3 regions of the Vibrio sp. ED004 genome follow, and region 1 is predicted to be linked to each of the others. Evidence: predicted binding sites of a transcription regulator. Region 1 holds the regulator's gene; each other region holds the start of a gene.
What was found. The regulator PurR, encoded in region 1, represses purine synthesis genes. The targets are predictions, from matches to a motif close to TNANGNAAACGTTTNCNTNA.
Positions count from the first base shown of each region.

Region 2: glyA (serine hydroxymethyltransferase) is a predicted target of PurR. The motif match lies at 3,027-3,046, and genes of this name have one in related genera.
Region 3: purE (5-(carboxyamino)imidazole ribonucleotide mutase) is a predicted target of PurR. The motif match lies at 2,862-2,881, and genes of this name have one in related genera.

Region 1 covers NZ_CP066149.1:413,276-420,103, reverse strand. Annotated here, with positions in the region: gene ITG10_RS01760 (TVP38/TMEM64 family protein) at 1-291, opposite strand, end outside; gene ITG10_RS01755 (TfoX/Sxy family DNA transformation protein) at 424-1,014, opposite strand; cyclic di-GMP riboswitch class I at 1,142-1,227, opposite strand; gene purR (HTH-type transcriptional repressor PurR) at 1,398-2,402, opposite strand; gene torD (molecular chaperone TorD) at 2,717-3,364, opposite strand; gene torR (two-component system response regulator TorR) at 3,651-4,364, shown strand; gene elyC (envelope biogenesis factor ElyC) at 4,566-5,414, opposite strand; gene cmoM (tRNA uridine 5-oxyacetic acid(34) methyltransferase CmoM) at 5,530-6,315, shown strand; gene mukF (chromosome partition protein MukF) at 6,441-6,828, shown strand, end outside.
Region 2 covers NZ_CP066149.1:905,620-912,447, reverse strand. Annotated here, with positions in the region: gene ITG10_RS03905 (hypothetical protein) at 1-408, opposite strand, end outside; gene ITG10_RS03900 (winged helix-turn-helix domain-containing protein) at 554-2,062, opposite strand; gene ITG10_RS03895 (YitT family protein) at 2,152-2,754, opposite strand; gene glyA (serine hydroxymethyltransferase) at 3,102-4,352, shown strand; gene ITG10_RS03885 (hypothetical protein) at 4,585-4,911, opposite strand; gene ITG10_RS03880 (DUF4250 domain-containing protein) at 5,144-5,335, opposite strand; gene ITG10_RS03875 (YaeP family protein) at 5,337-5,540, opposite strand; partial or broken gene ITG10_RS03870 (tellurite resistance TerB family protein) at 5,705-6,399, opposite strand; gene ITG10_RS03865 (proline--tRNA ligase) at 6,589-6,828, opposite strand, start outside.
Region 3 covers NZ_CP066149.1:1,659,435-1,666,262, reverse strand. Annotated here, with positions in the region: gene dprA (DNA-processing protein DprA) at 1-2, shown strand, start outside; gene ITG10_RS07520 (DUF494 family protein) at 6-482, shown strand; gene ITG10_RS07515 (topoisomerase DNA-binding C4 zinc finger domain-containing protein) at 495-1,064, shown strand; gene ITG10_RS07510 (5-(carboxyamino)imidazole ribonucleotide synthase) at 1,170-2,300, opposite strand; gene purE (5-(carboxyamino)imidazole ribonucleotide mutase) at 2,306-2,791, opposite strand; gene ITG10_RS07500 (L-threonylcarbamoyladenylate synthase) at 2,986-3,543, shown strand; gene hemF (oxygen-dependent coproporphyrinogen oxidase) at 3,564-4,481, shown strand; gene aroE (shikimate dehydrogenase) at 4,559-5,389, shown strand; gene ITG10_RS07485 (DUF1488 domain-containing protein) at 5,406-5,675, shown strand; gene ITG10_RS07480 (gamma carbonic anhydrase family protein) at 5,672-6,217, opposite strand; rRNA gene ITG10_RS07475 (16S ribosomal RNA) at 6,768-6,828, shown strand, end outside.

The sequences.
Region 1 (6,828 bases):
GGTCGCACCAATAGCGCTTGCGAAAGATACCAGCAGTAAACTGTTCCAGAAGCCAAACAGTGCTGCCCCTAAGAGCGTGACGACTGCAGCGCCAGGAATTGAGAAAGCAGTGATCATTACGTACGCGATAAAATAGATAGCAGCGGCGGCAATAAAGTTGCTGTCAATGTAGTCATTCAAAACGGCTTGTTGGGCCTTGGCGTTTTCAAGCGTTAGGTACTGGCCAAAATTGACGCCTAACAAGATGATGGTTACGACTAACACAATACCCAATATCATTTTCTTACTCATTGATACTTCCTCTAATTTTCAATGCATACCATTAGTATAGATAGACAGGCAAAGCATAGATTAACTTTCAGCAGATATAAAAAAAGCCGCAGAAATGCGGCTTAGTTATATAGATAGTTTGAACTGACAAAGTTAATTGACGCGATTGATAAGCTCTTCACGACGCTGCTGCGGTATAACAGACCAATGTGTTCCATTGATCGCACCTTCTAGCGCCCACAGTAATTCAATACTGACAGAGGACGCATGCGATTCCTTGATGGCGTTAAAGGCGTTTACAGAGCCAGATTCATATAAACGTTCAACGGAATCGATTCCTGCTTTTTTCAACATACGCTCAGTAGCGAGTCGAAGATTCGGCAGATCTTTGAGTCGAGTTGGCTTAGCAGAAGACTGTTCAGCTTTTTCTTCTTTAGCGAAACCCAGAGACGTCGTTGCGAGTTCCAAGATCTTCTCTTGGTCTTGCCACAGGCCTTCAGGTAAAGCGAAATATTTAGTAACGACAGGGAAACCACGTTTTTTGTAGACGTACGGTTGAAACCCTTGTTGTTCGAATTGCTTCGTTGTGCATTTGTCTGCCCGTATATGCAACTGGTCATTAACAACCAGAGCAAACATAGTGTCATCAGCAAAAAGACCGAATCCACCAAACATTGAGCGTGACTTAATTTTTCCTAGGGGCTCAAATAACTTCATTGAGTCCTTTAGTATCGGTTTATCCATGTTATTTATCTCGGTGTATTTGAACTACGCCACCAAATAAGCAGGTCCGAGAGATTAGCAAAATGTTGCAATTAAATTGTCAATAGGCTGTAAATTACTAAATTGTCAGTAGTTACTGCATTTTGCCATCGGTAACCCCGCTACCATACCAACGAGTGGTTTAGGCCGGAAGCTTTGCGTCCCACTTTTTCAAGTGGTTTGCCCTGTGCGTGACTGATTGAATAGAATAAAGTTTTTGTTGAATGAGGCTCACACTTGTTATTTCAAAATGTGATATTGCTTCAATTAATGATCTTTCTGTTGTGCATATAGGTTCATTATAGTTGTTGATAAAAAAAGCGCACCCAAAGGTGCGCTTAATGAAATAAAACTCGTTTTATCAATTAATTTAACGTTTTAACTGTACTTCGTTCAACAATCTCAGGGTGCATTTCGAAGACTCGTTTCTCGTGATCTTTGTCTTTTATACGTTCTAATAAAATCTCGAATGCATTTTTACCAACACGACGTTTAGGTTGGTGAACCGTTGTTAACGGTGGAGAGAAGTACTCAGCCAGTTCGATGTTGTCGTAACCGATCACTGAGATATCTTCAGGGATACGGATGCCTTTTTCTTGCAGTCGGCTCATTAAGCCCAGCGCCATTGTATCGTTGAAACAGAATACCGCTGTTGGGCGATCTTTCATTTCTACGATTTGCTCTGCAGCAAGAACAGCAGTATCACACTCGAAGTTACCTTCAATGATCATGTTGTCATCAGCAGTAATCTTAGCTTCGTTGAGTGCGCGTTTGTAACCTGCGATACGTTCTACACAGGCCGCTTTGTCTAAGTGGCCACTTAAACAAGCAATCTTAGAGTGACCGCGCTCAATAAGGTATTTGGTTGCTAGGTAGCCACCTTCTTCAGAGTTATCGATGATCTTGTCAGCTTGAGAACTCTCTGGGCCCCAGTCCATAATCACTTTAGGGATGTCAGCGTGACGATCTAACATCTCTCTTAGTTCTTCAGTTAGGTCTGAACACATAACTAAGATGCCATCTACACGTTTCTCTGCAAGCATTCGAATGTAGTCACGTTGCTTCTCATAGATACCACCCGTGTTACACAGAATCAAAGTGTAACCTTGACGGTAGCAGTAACTCTCAACACCATCGATAACTTCAGAGAAGAATAGGTTGGTTGATTGAGTAACAAGCATGCCGATAGTGCGTGTTGTATTGCACTTCAAACTACGAGCAACCGCGCTTGGTGCATAGTTCAGTTCATCTACGGCTTTGTTTACTTTTTCTTGAGTCGCTTCTGCAACAAAACGTGTTTTGTTGATTACGTGAGAAACGGTTGTTGTTGATACGCCGGCTAAGCGAGCGACATCTTTTATAGTGGCCATGGTTTTATCCTATTAGAAGCTACTTTCCCAAAGTACGGAATGAAGTAGCCGTTAAGCTACCTAACTAAGAGCTTAAATTTGTAGGGCTCTTTGGGTACTAAAGTGCTAAAAAACAAAAAACCGCTATGAGCGGCTTGTCTTAACACCGAAATGCTCTGAACTTTAATAAGCATAGCATTTCGTGAATGTTTCATATTTTATCGTTTGCGGTCACAATTTTAGACTGACTAGAAATTACTCGCAATAAAATTCACCCAGAAATCCGGGTGAATTGTCACATTCTACTGAATTTATTTACTTAGTCGCCCAATAAGCTATTCACCAGCTAAATATTGAGTGTCCAACTGACAGAATGCGAGTAGCAGAGATGAGACTGAAGCGTAGAAACCGAATTCATCAACGTCATGACATTTAACGTTGAATTTTGGTACCCAAGTTAGGAGTTGTTGCTCGATAAAATGCTGTTGAACAGCAAAAGACTTCTCTAGCTCTTCTTCAAGATCTGTTTCGTTAGAACGAATGATCAAGTTACCAAGGAAGTCGAGTTCGATAGCAATGTGGTCTGCTGGCTCTTTCAGGTCTTGGTTAACCACTAAATTGTGTTTAGCCATGATCTCTTCCATCTCTTTTGCAGGCTTATCGTTTAATAGGCCAGTCTCACCGATGTACATAGAAGCGTATGGAAGGGCACCATGTTTATCTGTCTTTAAGAAAAGGTCACAAAAGTCAGCAGACAGTTCCAGTTGAGCATCTTCACGTATTTGAAGACGGTTTAGTGCGTCAACTAAGCTATCAATCGCTGGCTTTAGTGTTTCATTTTCACCTAAACCAGTTAGGAAAGAACGAATCTCAACAGAGTGGTAGTGATCGAGTTCTTCTTGAGTGAGCTCTTTGGCGAATAAGCTTGATAGCCACCAGTAGATTTCTGCTCTTTGCTCGTTGAACGCTTTCGTATCTTTCATTTCTTGGATCCTGATTTAGTCTTGCGGCGTTTGTATACTCAATATCGTCAAGTGATTTGGGATATAAACACCAAGGCTGAATAACAAGGTTATTTGCGAAACGCAAAGTTACTCGTTAGTAGTAATGCCTATATTGAATTGCGATGGGCGATAAATAGCAAGGTTTAAGATTGTCTTGTATCAAAAAAGATTCATCTTTCTGGCTTTTATCTTCTGTAACACTAGAATTGTTACTAGTTATGAATAGAATAGTTACTGAAACTATTAAATAAGAAAAGTGGTGTAGATGAGCTATCACGTATTAGTCGTAGAAGATGATGTGGTAACCCGCAGTAAACTGGTTGGATATTTCCAGAACGAAGGTTACACAGTGAGCGAAGCAGAAAGCGGCGCTCAAATGAGAAACGTGTTAGATGAAAACAACGTTGACCTCATTATGCTGGACATCAACTTACCAGGCGAAGATGGATTGATGCTAACTCGCGAATTACGCAGTCAATCAGACATTGGAATTATTTTAGTTACTGGACGCACGGATAGCATCGACAAAATCGTTGGCCTTGAAATGGGCGCGGACGATTACGTTACTAAACCTTTCGAACTTCGCGAGTTATTGGTTCGAGTTAAAAACCTACTTTGGCGTATTTCTGCCGCTCGTAAAACGGCAGCAGGCGCAGTAGAAGAAACATCAGACGAGTCTGTGGTTCGTTTCGGTGAGTGGACATTTGATATCCCTCGTCGTGCGCTAAGCAAAAACGGCGAGCCAGTGAAGCTGACTAAAGCTGAATATGAATTGTTGGTGGCTTTGTCTTCTTACCCTAACCAAGTATTAAGTCGCGAACGTATTCTGAATATGATCAGTCACCGAGTGGACGCACCGAATGACCGTACGATCGATGTACTGATTCGTCGTATGCGTGCCAAAATGGAATTCGACCCTAAGAACCCACAAATCTTTGTGACGGTTCACGGTGAAGGTTACATGTTTGCTGGTGACTAATGTTCTGCGTGAACTTCTAGTTAGCAACGACATATGAACGAAAAAGCCGAGATATCATTGATGTCTCGGCTTTTTTATTGCTTAGTTGTTGTCGTTATCGAACTGACAGCCTACTAGTTGTTTTACGATTCTGCCTGCCAATAAGCCGATTGAAATAATAGGCTGAGTTAAACATAAGCAGAGAGAAGCATCAGGTTGAGTCTACTGCGCTGCAGAAACTTCACCGTCTTCCTCAATCAAGCTCGAAGGCTCAGGAACAACAATTGGCTCCTCCGAAAGATCGTTACTGGTGTCTAGCCAGTCACGCAGGCTTTGCCAAACCAATCCCATGGTCTCGTGCCAGTAACGCTCTGTCTGTTCTAGATAGATCGCTTTAGGCATGTACTTATTCCAAGGCTCAACAATACCTTCTTGTGCAAGGTAGTTGGTTGGTGCTGGTAATGGTTTCATGCCAGCAGCGTGGAATTCATTCAGCGCACGAGTCATGTGGCTCGCAGATGTCACCAATACCATCTTTTTGTTTTTAACAAACGCGGCAGCTTGGCGAGCTTCTTCCCAAGTGTCTTTTGCTGTCTCAAGCAAAATGATATCGGGTTTTGCAACGCCAAGGGCTAGGGCAACCTTAGCCATCATTCTTGCGTTACTCACTTCAGTGCCCGCGCCGTAGCCTGACAAGATAAGCTTGGCACCAGGGTAAAGACGTAGAATACGAATCCCTTCACTCAAACGCATCAAACCAGTGCGGCTAAGTTCTGATGTTGGTGGGATTTGGTCGTCAACGACATGACCACTTCCAAGCACCATCACGTAATCGACGGTGTCGTCGACAGGTAAAAAAGCGGTGTGTTGCCTTTCCATTGGCATTAAAAGTTGGCTAGAAACTGGCTGGAAAGCGATTAGGAAAATACCACAGAGGGCTGAAAGGGTAATTAGGCAACCAGTCTTCCTTTTGGTAGTAAACATCACTAGGGCTAAGCCCAGAAAAGCGAGAATTAACATTGCTGGCAGTGGCATCAATAGTGAAGACACTACTTTTTTCAGCTCAAACATATCCGAATAGTCCGAAAAAACATCACTTAGTAGTAAAAAGAGACATCGCCTCTTTATTCCTGAAATTCCTGTGACAGAATAGCAGGCACGATAGGACATAATAACTCAAGTAGCCGTGACTGAAGACCGTAATTTCGACGATATTGCCCACAAATTTGCAAAAAATATTTACGGCTCTGACAAAGGAGAGATCCGTCAGATCATCGTATGGGAAGATTTAGAACAAGCTTTGAGCAAATTTGAGCATTCAGACACACCGTTGCATGTGCTTGATGCCGGAGGTGGTCTTGCACAGATGTCGCAGAAAATCGCCGCGCTTGGACATAAGGTTTCTTTGTGCGATCTCTCTTCTGAGATGCTTAAGCTTGCCGAAGAAAGTATCAACGAAGCGGGTTTGTTAGATCAGTATCGATTTATCCATTCTCCAGTGCAAAAAGTGTCAGAACATCTCGATGAGAAAGTCGATGTTGTGATGTTTCATGCCGTAATGGAATGGCTGGCTGACCCGAGAGAGGCGCTTGATTTATTGCTTGAACAAGTCAAACCGGGTGGCGTTGCCTCGATAATGTTTTACAACCACCACGGATTAGTCCTGAAAAATGTGATTTGTGGCAACATTCCTCATGTATTGAATGGGATGCCACATCGAAAACGGTTTAAGCTGCAACCACAAAAAGGCTTGAAGCCAGAAGAGGTTTATCAATGGATAGAAGACGCTGGTCTAGAAATCTGTGGTAAATCAGGCATTCGCTCTTTTAGTGACTACATAGGTAATATGGAGTACATGGGCGATTACCAATTTGAAGATGTATTGGAACTAGAAAAACAGCTATGTCGCCAAGAGCCATATCTGTCGCTAGGCCGTTATATTCACGTTTGGGCTCAAAAACCTGCGCAATAACAGCGGTGAATGTGGTAAAAGAAGCCACAACATGCGCTATGCAATCGTAAGAAGCCCGCGTCATAAAGAAATAGGCGTCATATCTAACATGTTCGATATGACGAAGAACAGTAACAGGAACCACAATGAGTGAAATGACTCAAACTGCCGAAGAGCAGCCAATTGATGAGTTGGTGGGCTGGGTCAAGCAGCATGATTTTTCATTAAACTTGCCGCCAGAGCGCTTAGCATTTTTGATTGCTATCGCAGTACTAAGCAATGAAAGGTTCGATGAAGAGTTGGGCGAAGGTGAACTGCACGATGCATTTACCATCGTCACTCGACTGTTTGAAGATACTGGCGAAGCGTCTGCGTTTCGTGCCAATAACGCCATCAATGAGTTGGTTAAACAGAAGCTGATTAGCCGCTTTACTAGCGAAATCACGGATGGTGCGAGCATTTACCGTTTGTCGCCATTAGCGATTGGTATCTCAGATTATTACTTACGTCACCGTCAGTTCTCTAAATTAAAAT
Region 2 (6,828 bases), 490 kb from region 1:
GTAAAACAGGCCGCTGTCCGTTTCACCTTGTACCGTCATATCAGCAGCGTAGAAGTCGTTGATGCCGCTGTTAACCATGCTCTCTAGCGTTGTTTTTAGCTTCTCCAATTCAGCTACGCCTTCAGTCTCATTAGAGATCGCTAATTTATCTAATTGCAACTGAATATTGGCCAACATCTGCTGTGAACTGATATTTCGGTATGCAAGATCCAGTGCTACGTTTTCATCGCCATCTTCTGATATTAGGTAAGACAACAATGTGATGTTCTTTGGTGCAAACTGAGAGTTGTTGATCGGATAATCGAACTGAGTTGTACCATTAGAGCCTGATGAAGAAGAGCCACCTCCGCCGCCACAGCCATAAAGAGCAAAGAGAGAAGCCGCAAGCAGCGTCATGGATTTTTTCATGTTGAGCATTCCTAATATAATTGGCCTAGAGCGGCCTGATGTTTTTAGGAATGCTATTGGTGAGAGAGTTAATAGGGCAAAAAATGAAGATACATAAGATCTTAATTTATATTTAAGTTTTTGTTTTTATGTGTTTTATATTTATTCATTCGGAAAGTTGATGGCCGACATTCGTGCAGTAGTTAAGCATCAGGTTTTCCCACTGCTTAATGATAAGTGGCTCTTTGATGCTCAATTTTAGATTTTTCCAAGGCTGGAGACAGGTCGATTTCGACTCAGGTTTGGACAAGCGAGCAAACAGCTCTTCTGAAGGAACCACTCGCAATAACGCGACTAAGGATTCCATGTAGTTGAGGCGAAACTTATCCATGTCCCCTTGCTTGTAAGCAATATGGGAAATCATTATATAGACCAGTGCGTTCTCAATGGTCGAATTGCCCGCCGTGTTGGTCAGAAATTCCTTCGCGGTTTGCAGGTCTCTTAACTTGAAGTGAATAATCCCAAGCCAGAGTTTTAGCTCGTCGGGAATCAACTTAAAACGCGTTTGCACTAGGCTAGTGAAGCTAATAAGGCGCTGGTGGTCGGTCTCAAACAGAGCCAGTTGTCGAGCAAGCAAGGTTGAAGTCATCACGTTGAGTGACACGCTATCAAGTTTCATTGTTTGCCCGTCAAGCAAGCGGCTCAGCTCTTTATCACTGACAGACCACTCTGGTGATAGCGGAGCAGGTAAAGCGAAGTAGTTCGCTAGCTCTCTATTTATCTCCATCAAGTCTTCACTGAGGTTCTCTATCTCTATTGAGTAGACACCACGGAAAGCAAGTTTGCCTGAACTTGGGTAAATAAGGCTGACTTTAGCCGCAAGGCGTGTATTGACTTCCTGATCTTTCAATCGAATATTGAGCAGGTAATCACTGGTGCGCATGTTTTTGGCGCCCGGAAAAAAGGGCGTGCTGTCTATTGGGTCTACGAAGTAACTTGGTGCATCTTGATTTGCTAAGTCGGTGTAAGCGTATTCAATTTGTTGTTGAAGTAGTAGCGCTTTAACGGCTTTGCGATGCGTTCTCGCATTGTCTCCAATGGCATCGATACGGTTCAGTAATAGCTCGACCTTAGGAATCAGCCTTTGTGTGCGTTCAAGCTCTGAGGCTTGGTTTGAAGAGTGCCAAAACATATAGCCTAAAGTCGCAGTGCTTATCAGCAGCACAACAGAGAGTGACAGTAACAAAAGATTAAACGGTGATGTCTTTTTGCTTGCTTGAGGCTGTTCGGTTATCTCAAAGGTTTCGGGCTGTGCATTAGCCAAACTCACCGAGCTAGGGTTAAGGAAGTACCCTTTGCGTGGGTAAGTAACCAAGATCTTAGTCGCATCACTTTCTGGTAGGTACTTTTGCAGCACAGAGCGCAGTGTACTGATCCTGTTAGTAAGTACATTCTTCGAGATGAAGTTACTTTGCCAAACCGATTCGATGATCTGCTCAGCTGCGATAGGCTCACCCACGCTAGTTAGAAACAGTTCGAGTAATTCAATTGAACGAGGTTCTAGATCGATGACCTGCTCGTTGCAACTTAAGACACGTGTCGCGGGATTGAATTCTAAACCTTCGATAGAGATCGAGGTTTGAGTGTCTTTGGCACTAGAGAGGTAATCTTGCATAAGAAAAGAGAGGGTAGCTTATAAAAGCTAAATACTAGCTGTTTTCGTTATGAAAAACAGCTAGTAATTCATTGATTGGATAGCTGGCGCTAAGACGCGTAGTTCACTGAATAACGCGTAGGCTTGTGATTCATCGCTAATACGATGTTCAATACCGCAGTGCCCAATACAGAAACTGCAATCACCCAAGGCGATACGAAGAAGAATGATGCAAACAGAATACACGCATCAATAGCCATTTGGGTTTTGCCCACTGAGATACCGTAGCGATCTTGAATGAACAAACACAAGACGTTGAAGCCGCCCAAGCTTGAGCGATGACGGAATAAGATCAGCATACCTAAGCCCATCAACAGGCCGCCTGCAACAGCGCAGTAAATCTCATTATGAACTTCTAACGAGATCACCAAGTATAAATGATCGGCAAACACAGACACTAAAGCCCCTGATATGGCACTGCTTATTGCGAAGTGACGGCCAAATCGTTTCCATGCTAATAAGTAGAATGGGCAATTAGCAATAAAGTACAAAATACCGAAGGTTACCGGCATAAATTGACTCAAAAGCAGAGCCAAGCCAGTAGTGCCACCAGTAAGCAGGTTCGCTGACTGTAAAAAGAAGACGCCTAACGCCACTAAAAACGTGCCAGTGAGGATTGCTACCCAATCTTCTTTACGTGAGTGTTTTTCCATCGTTTTTATAATTACCTAACCAATAAAGGCGTGCATAGTAGAGAAAAACCTTAGCTTTCGGTAGCTAGAGGGGCAAAATTAAGGTAAACCTATGTAATCTGCGTTTTACAGGGTGTAAATCGTAAAATTGACAGTAAGCGTCATCTTTGGTTGGATAAGCTTAATAACCATGATGAATCTTATTTGTGATTATGAAAAAACTGCATGATAAAATTGCAATTAGCTCTTTATGACCTAGATCAAATTATGTAGAATGCGTCACATCAAAACGGTGACGGAAACGTTTGCTTTCGGTCGTTGTGTGGTTTTTTTGAAACTTTCAGTACAATCTGAGTCAGGAGATACAGATGCTTAAGCGTGACATGAACATTGCTGATTACGATGCGGATCTATTCGCAGCTATCCAAGAAGAAACTCTTCGTCAGGAAGAGCACATCGAACTTATCGCTTCAGAAAACTACACAAGCCCACGTGTAATGGAAGCTCAAGGTTCTCAGCTAACAAACAAATACGCTGAAGGCTACCCAGGCAAGCGTTACTACGGTGGTTGTGAGTACGTAGACAAAGTTGAAACTCTAGCAATTGAACGTGCATGTGAACTATTTGGTGCAGAGTACGCAAACGTACAGCCTCACTCAGGTTCTCAAGCAAACAACGCTGTATACATGGCACTACTAAATGCAGGCGATACGGTTCTAGGTATGAGCCTAGCGCACGGTGGTCACCTAACTCACGGTTCTCCAGTAAACTTCTCTGGTAAGCTTTACAACATCATCCCTTACGGTATCGATGAAGCAGGTCAAATCGATTACGAAGAGATGGAAAAGCTGGCTATTGAGAACAAGCCTAAAATGATCATCGGTGGTTTCTCTGCTTACTCTCAAATCTGTGATTGGAAGCGCATGCGTGAAATCGCTGATAAAGTAGGAGCTTACCTGTTCGTAGATATGGCTCACGTAGCAGGTCTAATCGCTGCCGGCGTTTACCCGAACCCAGTTCCACACGCTCACGTAGTAACTACAACGACGCACAAAACGCTTGCGGGTCCTCGTGGTGGTCTAATTCTTTCTAACGAAGGCGAAGATCTTTACAAGAAGCTGAACTCAGCAGTATTCCCAGGCGGCCAAGGTGGTCCTCTAATGCACGTTATCGCTGGTAAAGCAGTAGCGTTCAAAGAAGCTCTAGAGCCAGAGTTCAAAGAATACCAAGCACGCGTTGTTGCTAACGCAAAAGCAATGGTTGCTGAATTCCTAGCACGTGGTTACAACATCGTTTCAGGTTCTACAGAGAACCACCTGTTCCTAGTTGACCTAATCAACAAAGACATCACAGGTAAAGAAGCAGATGCAGCACTAGGTGCAGCAAACATCACTGTAAACAAGAACTCAGTACCAAACGACCCACGTAGCCCGTTTGTAACGTCAGGGATCCGTATCGGTTCTCCTTCTATCACTCGTCGCGGTTTCTCAGAAGCAGATGCGAAAGAGCTAGCAGGTTGGATCTGTGACATCCTAGATAACATGGGTGATGAGTCTGTTATCGAAGCGACTAAAGCAAAAGTACTTGAAATCTGTAAGCGTCTACCTGTTTACGCTTAATTTTTCTTCGTAGTGATTTGAACTTCGTTGTCGAGCATGCTCACTTACATTCGTAAGCTCCGCGTGTTCTCCTAGAATTTCAAACAACTACTTTGAAAAATATTGATACTAGAGGCTCCTTAATAGGAGCCTTTTTTGTGTCTGGTGGTCAGTTGATGAGAGTAAAGAAAAGCAGGTACTAAAAAGGGCTAATGCTTTCACATTAACCCTTTGGTATTTGGTAGTGTCGATTCTACTTTTTGATGCTAAGCAGAGTGCCTGACTTACACTTGAAAGAGTAGTAGTGGCGGCTTTCACTGAACTTACCTAGGCCTTCGCCATCACAGTAGTCGATGTTGATGTCACGCATCACTTCTAGTGTGTCTTCGCTTTTCAGAGCGAATTTAGAGCCATCAGAGCAGACGATGCGAACTCGTTCATCATGGCTTACAGAGTAAATATCGACTTCAGTATTACACAGCTCAAAAGAGGCTTCGCGAAAGTTGTCTTGCTGAGTATTTGAAGCGCAACCTGCGGTGAATGCGGCAGCGATAACGGCTAAAAGTCCGAGTCTTTTCATTGTTAACCCTTCACTATCATCAAGTTGAGTGATGAGTTTTATATGCTAGTTTGAGTAGCCTATGCAACAATACGCTTTGGTTCAAGGCGCGTTCGTTGACTCTAAGATATAAAAGTATAGGTGCAGACAGATAATTTATAACGGGTTTGCTGCATGTTTACTTGTTACGTATCACCAACAAAAAAAGACCAACACAGAGGTTGGCCTTTAAATAGGAAGATTTTTTAAACGACTATCGAAACTGTTTGGCTTCTGGAAGATACTCAAAACCAGCAGACGCGAGCTTCGCGATCAGTGCTGCTTTGTCGATTTCGTAGAAGTTGACCACTCGATCTAAATCTCCGCCGAAGTCGTCACGAAGCTTCATGTTGACGATGCTCATCAACATTACAGGATCCATTTTTTCAAAGTTAGCGAGGTTCATATTAGTCCTCGAAATCTGAAATTAGTAAGTTAGCAGCGGCAAAGGCTGCACGTTCGCGAGCTTCTTTAGGAAGAGATTCATCGGCAGCAAGGTCATTCAATGTTTTTACTGCGCAGGTGATCGCTTTAGGGATATAGCCTTGGTCGCCACTGCCAATTTGAGAATACAGTTCACGAACCAAATCACAACAATCGTATACTTTCATTTTTATACCTAACCAAATGATAACTGATCTCAATATACACATAGAGATAAGCAAAAACAAAGTGGATCTGATCAAGTTCAGAGTTAGTTTGTCCTTGCTCAATATCTCACTTGGTTAGCTCGCGGCTTAGGCTGTTCTTTACCGATTCGTTTGGTATTTCTCGTTCAGCCAGAGACTTGTTGTTCAAGTTGATAGGTGACTTCATCAGCAAGGTTGAGCTGTTTCGCGAGCTCTTTCAGGTACGCCTTTTCCATGAAGTTCTGTTCGTCGGCCACAATCAAAGAGGCTAAGTAGATCTCACTCGCCTGTTGAGGTGACGTTGCTAATTGAGCGATTTCGCTTGGGTCGAGTGGCTTATGCAGTTCTTCAGATACCAGTTTAGTCAGTTGATAATCGGCGCCCATGTTTTCGACGGCTTGTTCTATCTTAGCCATCTCTTCTTCATCAACATGGCCATCAGCTTTAGACGCGGCAATCATCGAACGTAGAATCAGAACGCTGTGGTTTGCATCATTTTCATCAAACTGAGCCTGTTCGACATTGGGCGTCTGGCCTTGTTTAGATTGGTAGTCGTTGTAGACTTTATAAGCGAGAGCGCCCAGTGCTGCTCGCCTCCAATCCCAGCCGCTTTCTTACCCATTTTTTTGGTCTTCTTAGAGCCCATTAACGCCCCTAACAGTCCACCACCAACAGCGCCTGCACCGAAAGCGCCAAGTGTGCTCTTGTTGATACCTTTGCTATTGCTGCTACTGCCTTGAGAGAGGCTGCTTAAACTCGAAGATCCTTGGGAAAGCTTCTGAGTACCTTGTTTAACGAGATCTGACTTAAGTGCTTGGTTAAGTAAGCTTTTGATATCCATTGATACCTCCAATGTAAGCGGGTCTAAAAAGTTGATGAACCCAATATACGGATTTGAAGATGAACAGGGGATTAACTTACGTTATTTACTCTAGTGATAAATAGAAGAGAACTTGAAGGGAAACGACAGGTACAAAAAAGGCCACCTAATGGCAGCCTTTCAATGTTTATCTAGTCAGTAATCGGATTACTAAGCTAGTTGAGCTTTAAGGTGCTCGATAACCGTGTCCATAGCGATAGCTTCTTTATCACCTGTACGACGGTTTTTGTATTCGAAGTTACCTTCGTCCATGCTGCGATCACCGATAACGATAGTGTGCGGAATACCCACAAGCTCGATATCTTTAAACATAACACCTGGACGCTCTTTACGGTCATCAAATAGTACTTCGATACCCATAGCTGTTAATTCAGCGTATAGCTTCTCAGC
Region 3 (6,828 bases), 1.2 Mb from region 1:
AAGCTATGATGATGGACATACTGATGTACTTGTTTGAAACCTACATCCATAGCGATTCTGAATTGCAGGTGGATCAAGACGAACTTGAAGATGAGCTTCTTCGAGCAGGGTTTCACCAAGAAGATATTTATAAGGCCCTCCATTGGTTAGAAGACCTTGCGGCACTGCAAGATACCGATAACCAAGCGGCAATTACTATGTGCTCCAATACCTCGATGCGTGTTTACACTAGTCGAGAAGTATCGCGTATTAATATGGAGTGTCGAGGTTTCTTACTTTTCCTAGAGCAGATCAACGTGCTCACGACAGAGATTCGTGAAATGGTGATTGATCGTGTGATGGGACTTGAGACCAACGAATTTGAATTGGATGATCTGAAATGGATTATCTTAATGGTGCTATTCAATGTGCCGGGTAATGAAAGTGCTTACACGCAAATGGAAGAGCTGTTGTACACCAAAGAGCAAGGTATCTTGCATTAATACAGGCTTGTCATGAGTAGTAAGATTGATAATCAGCTTTTTTCAGCACATGAACATGCGTTAGAGCATGAACCATGTCCACAGTGTGGCGGGGAGCTTCAGCTTCGCCATGGTAAGCACGGCCCTTTTTTAGGCTGTAAGCAGTATCCGAGCTGTGATTACATCAAGCCTTTGCATCAAAACGATGGCCATGTGGTGAAAGAACTGGGTGTACCGTGTCCTAAATGCCAAAACGAATTGGTATTAAGACAAGGTCGCTTTGGGATGTTTATTGGTTGCAGCAACTATCCAGAGTGTAATCACATCGAATCTTTGGACCAGCCAAAAGAACAGCCTGAAGAGCAGCCGCTGGTTGCATGCCCTGAGTGTGGTAGAGGCCACTTGGTTGAACGCAAATCTCGCTATGGAAAAACCTTCTACGCTTGTGATAACTACCCTAAGTGTAAGTTTGCCATTAATCAGCCTCCTGTGATTGGTCGTTGTGAAGAGTGCCAGTTCCCGTTGTTGCTTGAGAAGAAAACAGCTAGTGGTACCAAGAAGCAATGTGCAGACCGCAAGTGTCATCACATTCAATCTCAGTAGTCATGTTAATCACAGTAAGTGAATGACCAGAAATAAAAAAACGGCGCTCAATGAGCGCCGTTTCTATATCCAATGAACTTTTTATATCCATAAACCAATGTAGGCTTACTTCATCTGCTCAGCAAACTCATGCACAGCCGGGTAGGCTTGCTTATCAAGAATATCAGCCAATGAGCACAACGCTCTTTGCAGTTCTGCATTGTAATCTGCGCTCACGTTGATGTGGCCCATCTTACGACCTGCACGCTTCTCTTTACCATACCAATGAACATGACAGCCGCCTTGAGCCAGAATAGCCTCAGGTAGAGTATCTTCACCAAGAATGTTGATCATTGCGGTTGGACGAATCAGCTTAGTGCTGCCTAGTGGCATGCCACATACAGCACGCAGATGGTTCTCAAACTGACAAGTTTCAGCGCCTTGCTGCGTCCAGTGGCCAGAGTTATGAACACGTGGTGCAATCTCGTTAACCAGCAGTGAACCTTGAACATCAAAGAACTCAAGTGCTAGTACGCCAACGTAATCTAAGCGTTCTGCTATTGCGGTGAACATGGTTTTTGCTTGATCTTGTAGTTCAATGTCATCAATCGCGGTCGATAAGCTCAATACGCCGTCGGTGTGAACATTTTCAGCCAGTGGGTACACTTGAATCTCGCCATTGGTACCGCGAGCACCAACCAGTGATACTTCACGGTCGAATGGGACGAACTCTTCAGCTACAATCGCTTGATTGTCGGTCGCTGCAATGCACTCAGCCATTTCTGCCCAAGTCGCGTCAACATTGTCTAATGTCTTTAAGCGCCACTGGCCCTTACCATCGTAGCCGCCAAGGGTGCTCTTCAGTACCATTGGTAAGCCAACGTGAGCGATCGCAGCGTCAAAGTCTTCGCGAGAATTAATCACATAATACTTAGCGTTTTTCACGTTCGCTTCGTCTAACAGCGCTTTTTCAAGACGACGGTCACCGCCTGCTTTGATAGCTTCTGTGGTCGGTAAGAACTTACCGCTGCGCTCACATACCTCAAGTACGTCGTGAGGGATGTGTTCGAACTCAGCAGTAATGACGTCCGCGCGCTCAATCGCATTTTCTAAGCCGTTGCCTAGAATCGCTTGCGTTAATGGATGAACAATATTTTTGCTGCCAACATCAAAAGCAGAAATTTCAATATTCAGCGGTGCCCCAGCTAGGGACATCATGCGAGCAAGTTGGCCCGCGCCTAACACAAGAACATGCATGGGAATTAGTCCTCTGCAGGGTTTGGATTCGCAAGTACCGTTTCTGTTTGCTCAGAGCGGAACGCTTCTACTTTTGCCATCACATCTTCATTGTATGTACCAATGATTTGTGCCGCTAGGATGCCAGCGTTCGCTGCACCCGCTTCACCGATAGCTAGAGTACCTACTGCGATGCCTTTTGGCATCTGTACGATAGAAAGTAGCGAGTCCATGCCTTTCAGTGCTTTAGACTGAACAGGAACACCAAGAACTGGGACGCTTGTGAAAGCAGCTGCCATGCCAGGAAGGTGAGCTGCACCGCCAGCACCAGCAATAATTACTTTAATATCGCGCTCTTTCGCACTGGTTGCGTAGTCTGCTAGCAACTGAGGTGTGCGGTGAGCAGAAACCACTTTTGTTTCGTACGCCACGCCAAACTGATCCAACATTTCTGCAGCTAGCTTCATTGTTGGCCAATCAGATTTAGAACCCATGATAATACCGACAGTCATCTCAAACTCCTTCAGGTACGATTTAATTAGTGATTAGATATTTTGCGCGCATTATACGGGTAAAAGTGCTTAAGGAAAACGTTTGCGTCAGTCTAAGTTGTTAATTGATGCATTTTATAAACAAATAGCTTTAGTCACAGTGAGTGATAATTTGTACACTTAGTGAGTTAGATAACTGAATTAATGAGGCACCCGTGGATAACTTTCAACATACATTGCAGGCATTACAACAAGGTGAAGTCATTGCTTACCCGACCGAAGGCGTTTTTGGGGTCGGTTGTGATCCAGATAATCCACAAGCCATCAAGAAATTACTCGAGTTAAAACAACGTCCGGTTGAAAAGGGCCTGATCTTAATTGCGGCAAGTTACGAGCAGTTGCTTCCTTATATTGATGAGAGCCAACTAACCGGTGACCAATTAGCGGCGGTTAAAGCGACTTGGCCGGGTCCGGTCACTTGGATTATGCCAACCAGCAGTAAAGTAACAGACTGGGTCAGCGGTCAGTTTGATTCGATCGCGGTACGCGTGACTGATCACCCTTTGGTTCAAAGAATGTGTAATGAATTCGGTAAGCCGTTAACCTCAACTAGTGCTAACTTAACGGGTGAGCCGCCTTGTATGACGACTGAAGAAGTCCAACAGCAACTGGGTCAGCACTTGGTCGCGATTCTTGAAGGTCAAACGGGTGGTCGCGAGAAGCCTAGCGAAATTAGAGATGCAAAAACGTCGAAAATATTAAGACAGGGTTAAACCCTGCAAAGGAAAGTAAAATGTCAGCAATTGATAAAGAAGCAGTAAAGCAGTTTTTACTGAGCCTACAAGATTCGATTTGCCAACAGCTTGAGCAAGCTGATGGTAACGCGTTGTTTGAAGAAGACGCATGGGAGCGCGAACCTGGCGAACGCCTCGGTGGTGGTGGTCGTACTCGTGTGATGACCAACGGTGCGGTCTTTGAGCAAGGTGGTGTTAACTTTTCTCACGTTGCAGGTAAGACAATGCCCGCTTCAGCAACCGCTCACCGCCCTGAATTAGCCGGACGTAAGTTTGAAGCGATGGGTGTATCGTTAGTTATCCACCCAAAAAACCCTTATATCCCAACCTCACACGCCAACGTACGATTCTTTATTGCCGAAAAGGAAGGGGAAGACCCTATTTGGTGGTTCGGTGGTGGTTTTGATTTAACGCCATTCTATCCAGTAGATGAAGATTGCCAGTCTTGGCATCAAACCGCTAAAGATCTGTGCGCACCATTTGGTGATAACGTGTATCAAGAGCACAAAGAGTGGTGTGATAAATACTTCTACTTGCCTCACCGTGATGAAACACGTGGTGTTGGTGGTCTGTTCTTTGATGACTTAAATGAGTGGGGGTTCGATAAGAGCTTTGCTTACATGCAGGCGGTCGGTGAAGGTTTTGCTGAGGCGTACTTACCTATTGTCGAGCGTCGCAAAGAGACACCTTATGGCGAACGTGAGCGTGACTTCCAACTATACCGTCGTGGCCGCTATGTTGAATTTAACCTAGTGTACGACCGTGGTACCCTATTTGGTCTACAAAGCGGTGGTCGCACAGAGTCTATCTTGATGTCTATGCCACCATTGGCTCGTTGGGAATACCGTTACGAACCACAAGTCGGGTCACCAGAAGCGCTGCTTTATAGTGACTACCTAAAACCGCGAGTTTGGTAGTTCTTCCTTCCTTATAGGGATAGTGATAGGGTCATCTATATAGATGACCCTTTTTATTATTTCTGTTAGGTAAGGATATGACACAGCAAGTAGATCGTTATGCCGTTTTCGGTAACCCTATTGGGCAAAGCAAATCGCCATTCATTCACACGTTATTTGCTCGCCAAACCAATCAACAACTTACCTATACAGCACTGCAGCCAGAACATGGCCAATTCATTACCGCGGCTAAAGCTTTTTTTAGCGAAGGTGGTAGAGGGTGTAATGTCACTGCGCCATTTAAAGAAGATGCCTATCAGTTTGCTAATCGCCTAACGGAAAGGGCTCAATTAGCCGGTGCCGTTAATACATTGAAGAAATTAGATGACGGAGAGATCATTGGTGATAACACTGATGGCGAGGGTCTCGTTCAAGACTTACTTCAGCATCAAGTGGTATTAGAGGGTGCTCGAGTTTTCTTGCTAGGTGCTGGTGGCGCAGCAAGAGGTGTAATTCAGCCCCTTCTTGATCAAAAACCACAACAATTGGTGGTTGCTAACCGAACCAGTTCCAAAGCTGAACTCCTAGCGGAGATGTTTTCTTCAAACGGCAATATCAAAGGAATGGGACTAAGTGATGTGAATGAAGGCTTTGATGTCATCATTAACTCCACCTCATCAGGCCTAAGTGGCCAACTCCCTGAAGTTTCCGATGCCATCTTTAATACAAACAGCGCCGTCTATGACATGGTCTACGGATCTGGAACGACAGTATTTAATCAGTGGGCGTTAGATAATGGTGTTCATGCTGCTTATGATGGTTTAGGTATGCTGGTGGGTCAGGCTGCAGAGAGCTTCATGTTATGGCGTGGTCTTCGCCCGGGAACCAAGCAGATCTTAAGAGAATTGCGTAGAAATCTAGAGATGTAATAAGGTACTTATAAAAATGAATCAATCAATCTTATTCCCTGACATCCAAGATTGGGATGAAGAGAGTCAGTCTATTGTTTTCCCAGCACAGCAGTCTGGTGCGTTGATCGAATGTGTTGTGTCTATTGAAGAGTTGTCTCGATTGGCAGGTAAAGATATAGAAGAAGGCAAACAAGCACTGGCTATATTTTCTGAGCTTCGTTTTGATATTGAAGAATTAGCAGAAGAGCTAATAGAAGAAGAGGAGTATGACTCCTCTAATCGAATTCAGATCAAAGCACTTTAAACAGGAAGCACAGAGTCTAGATAGTCGTTTTTATTCTGGACATAGTTGTCAGCCGACTTCTGCAAGAAAGCACGTTCTTTATCATTTAATGGGCGTGCTTGCTTAACGGGGCTTCCTACATATAGGTAACCGCTCTCAAGTACCTTGTTAGGTGGAACCAAGCTTCCCGCACCAATCATCACTTCTTGCTCGATAACCACACCATCCAGCACAATAGCTCCCATACCTACGAGTACGCGATCCTTAATAGTGCAGCCATGCAGCATGACTTTATGACCGATCGTGACATCATTACCTATTAATAGAGGATAACCCTCAGGGTTTTCTGCATTCTTGTGGGTCACATGTAGAACACTGCCATCTTGGATATTGGTTCTATCGCCTATATGTATGTGGTTCACATCTCCTCGAGCTGCAACCAAAGGCCATACACTAGAGTCATCACCGATTTTGATATCACCAACCAGTACAGAACTTGTATCTATATAGACACCTTGCCCGATCTGAGGTGATATACCTTTATAACTGCGTATTGAACTCATAAATCCTCCTTTATATAGGCACCTTAAGCCCTTAATTAAGGGGAATACTAGTGAAAACGGGGTGTTTTGAACAAAAAACGCTCGAACAATCAAAAAAGTAAGAAAAACTTCAAAAAGGGCTTGCCAGTGTGATCGAAATCTCTATAATGCCACCTCGCTGACACGGGATGGCTTCTTAGGAAACCAAAACGAATTAGCAAGCCAAATTAGCCAAGCTAAGCGCTTGAAAAAAGTTTTGAAAATAGTGGTTGACACTAAAACTTAAATCGCTAAAATGGCCGTCCGATTTGAGCGAAGCTCAAAAAGGAAAAGCTCTTTAACAATTTAAACCTATCAATCTGTGTGGGCACTCGTTGATGAATATCAAAACGTTTTATCATTAGATAAAACAGATTCTTCGGAATCAAAATGATTTCAATGAACTGAGTGACCAATACAAATAACTTCGGTTATTTGGCACAGTCAATTCATTATCATTCTGTTGGAATGGTAATAGCTTTAAAATTACATAGTAGTTTTGAAGTCAGTATTCGTTGAGTCACAAAATCTTAGATTGAAGAGTTTGATCATGGCTCAGATTGAACGCTGGCGGCAGGCCTAACACATGCAAG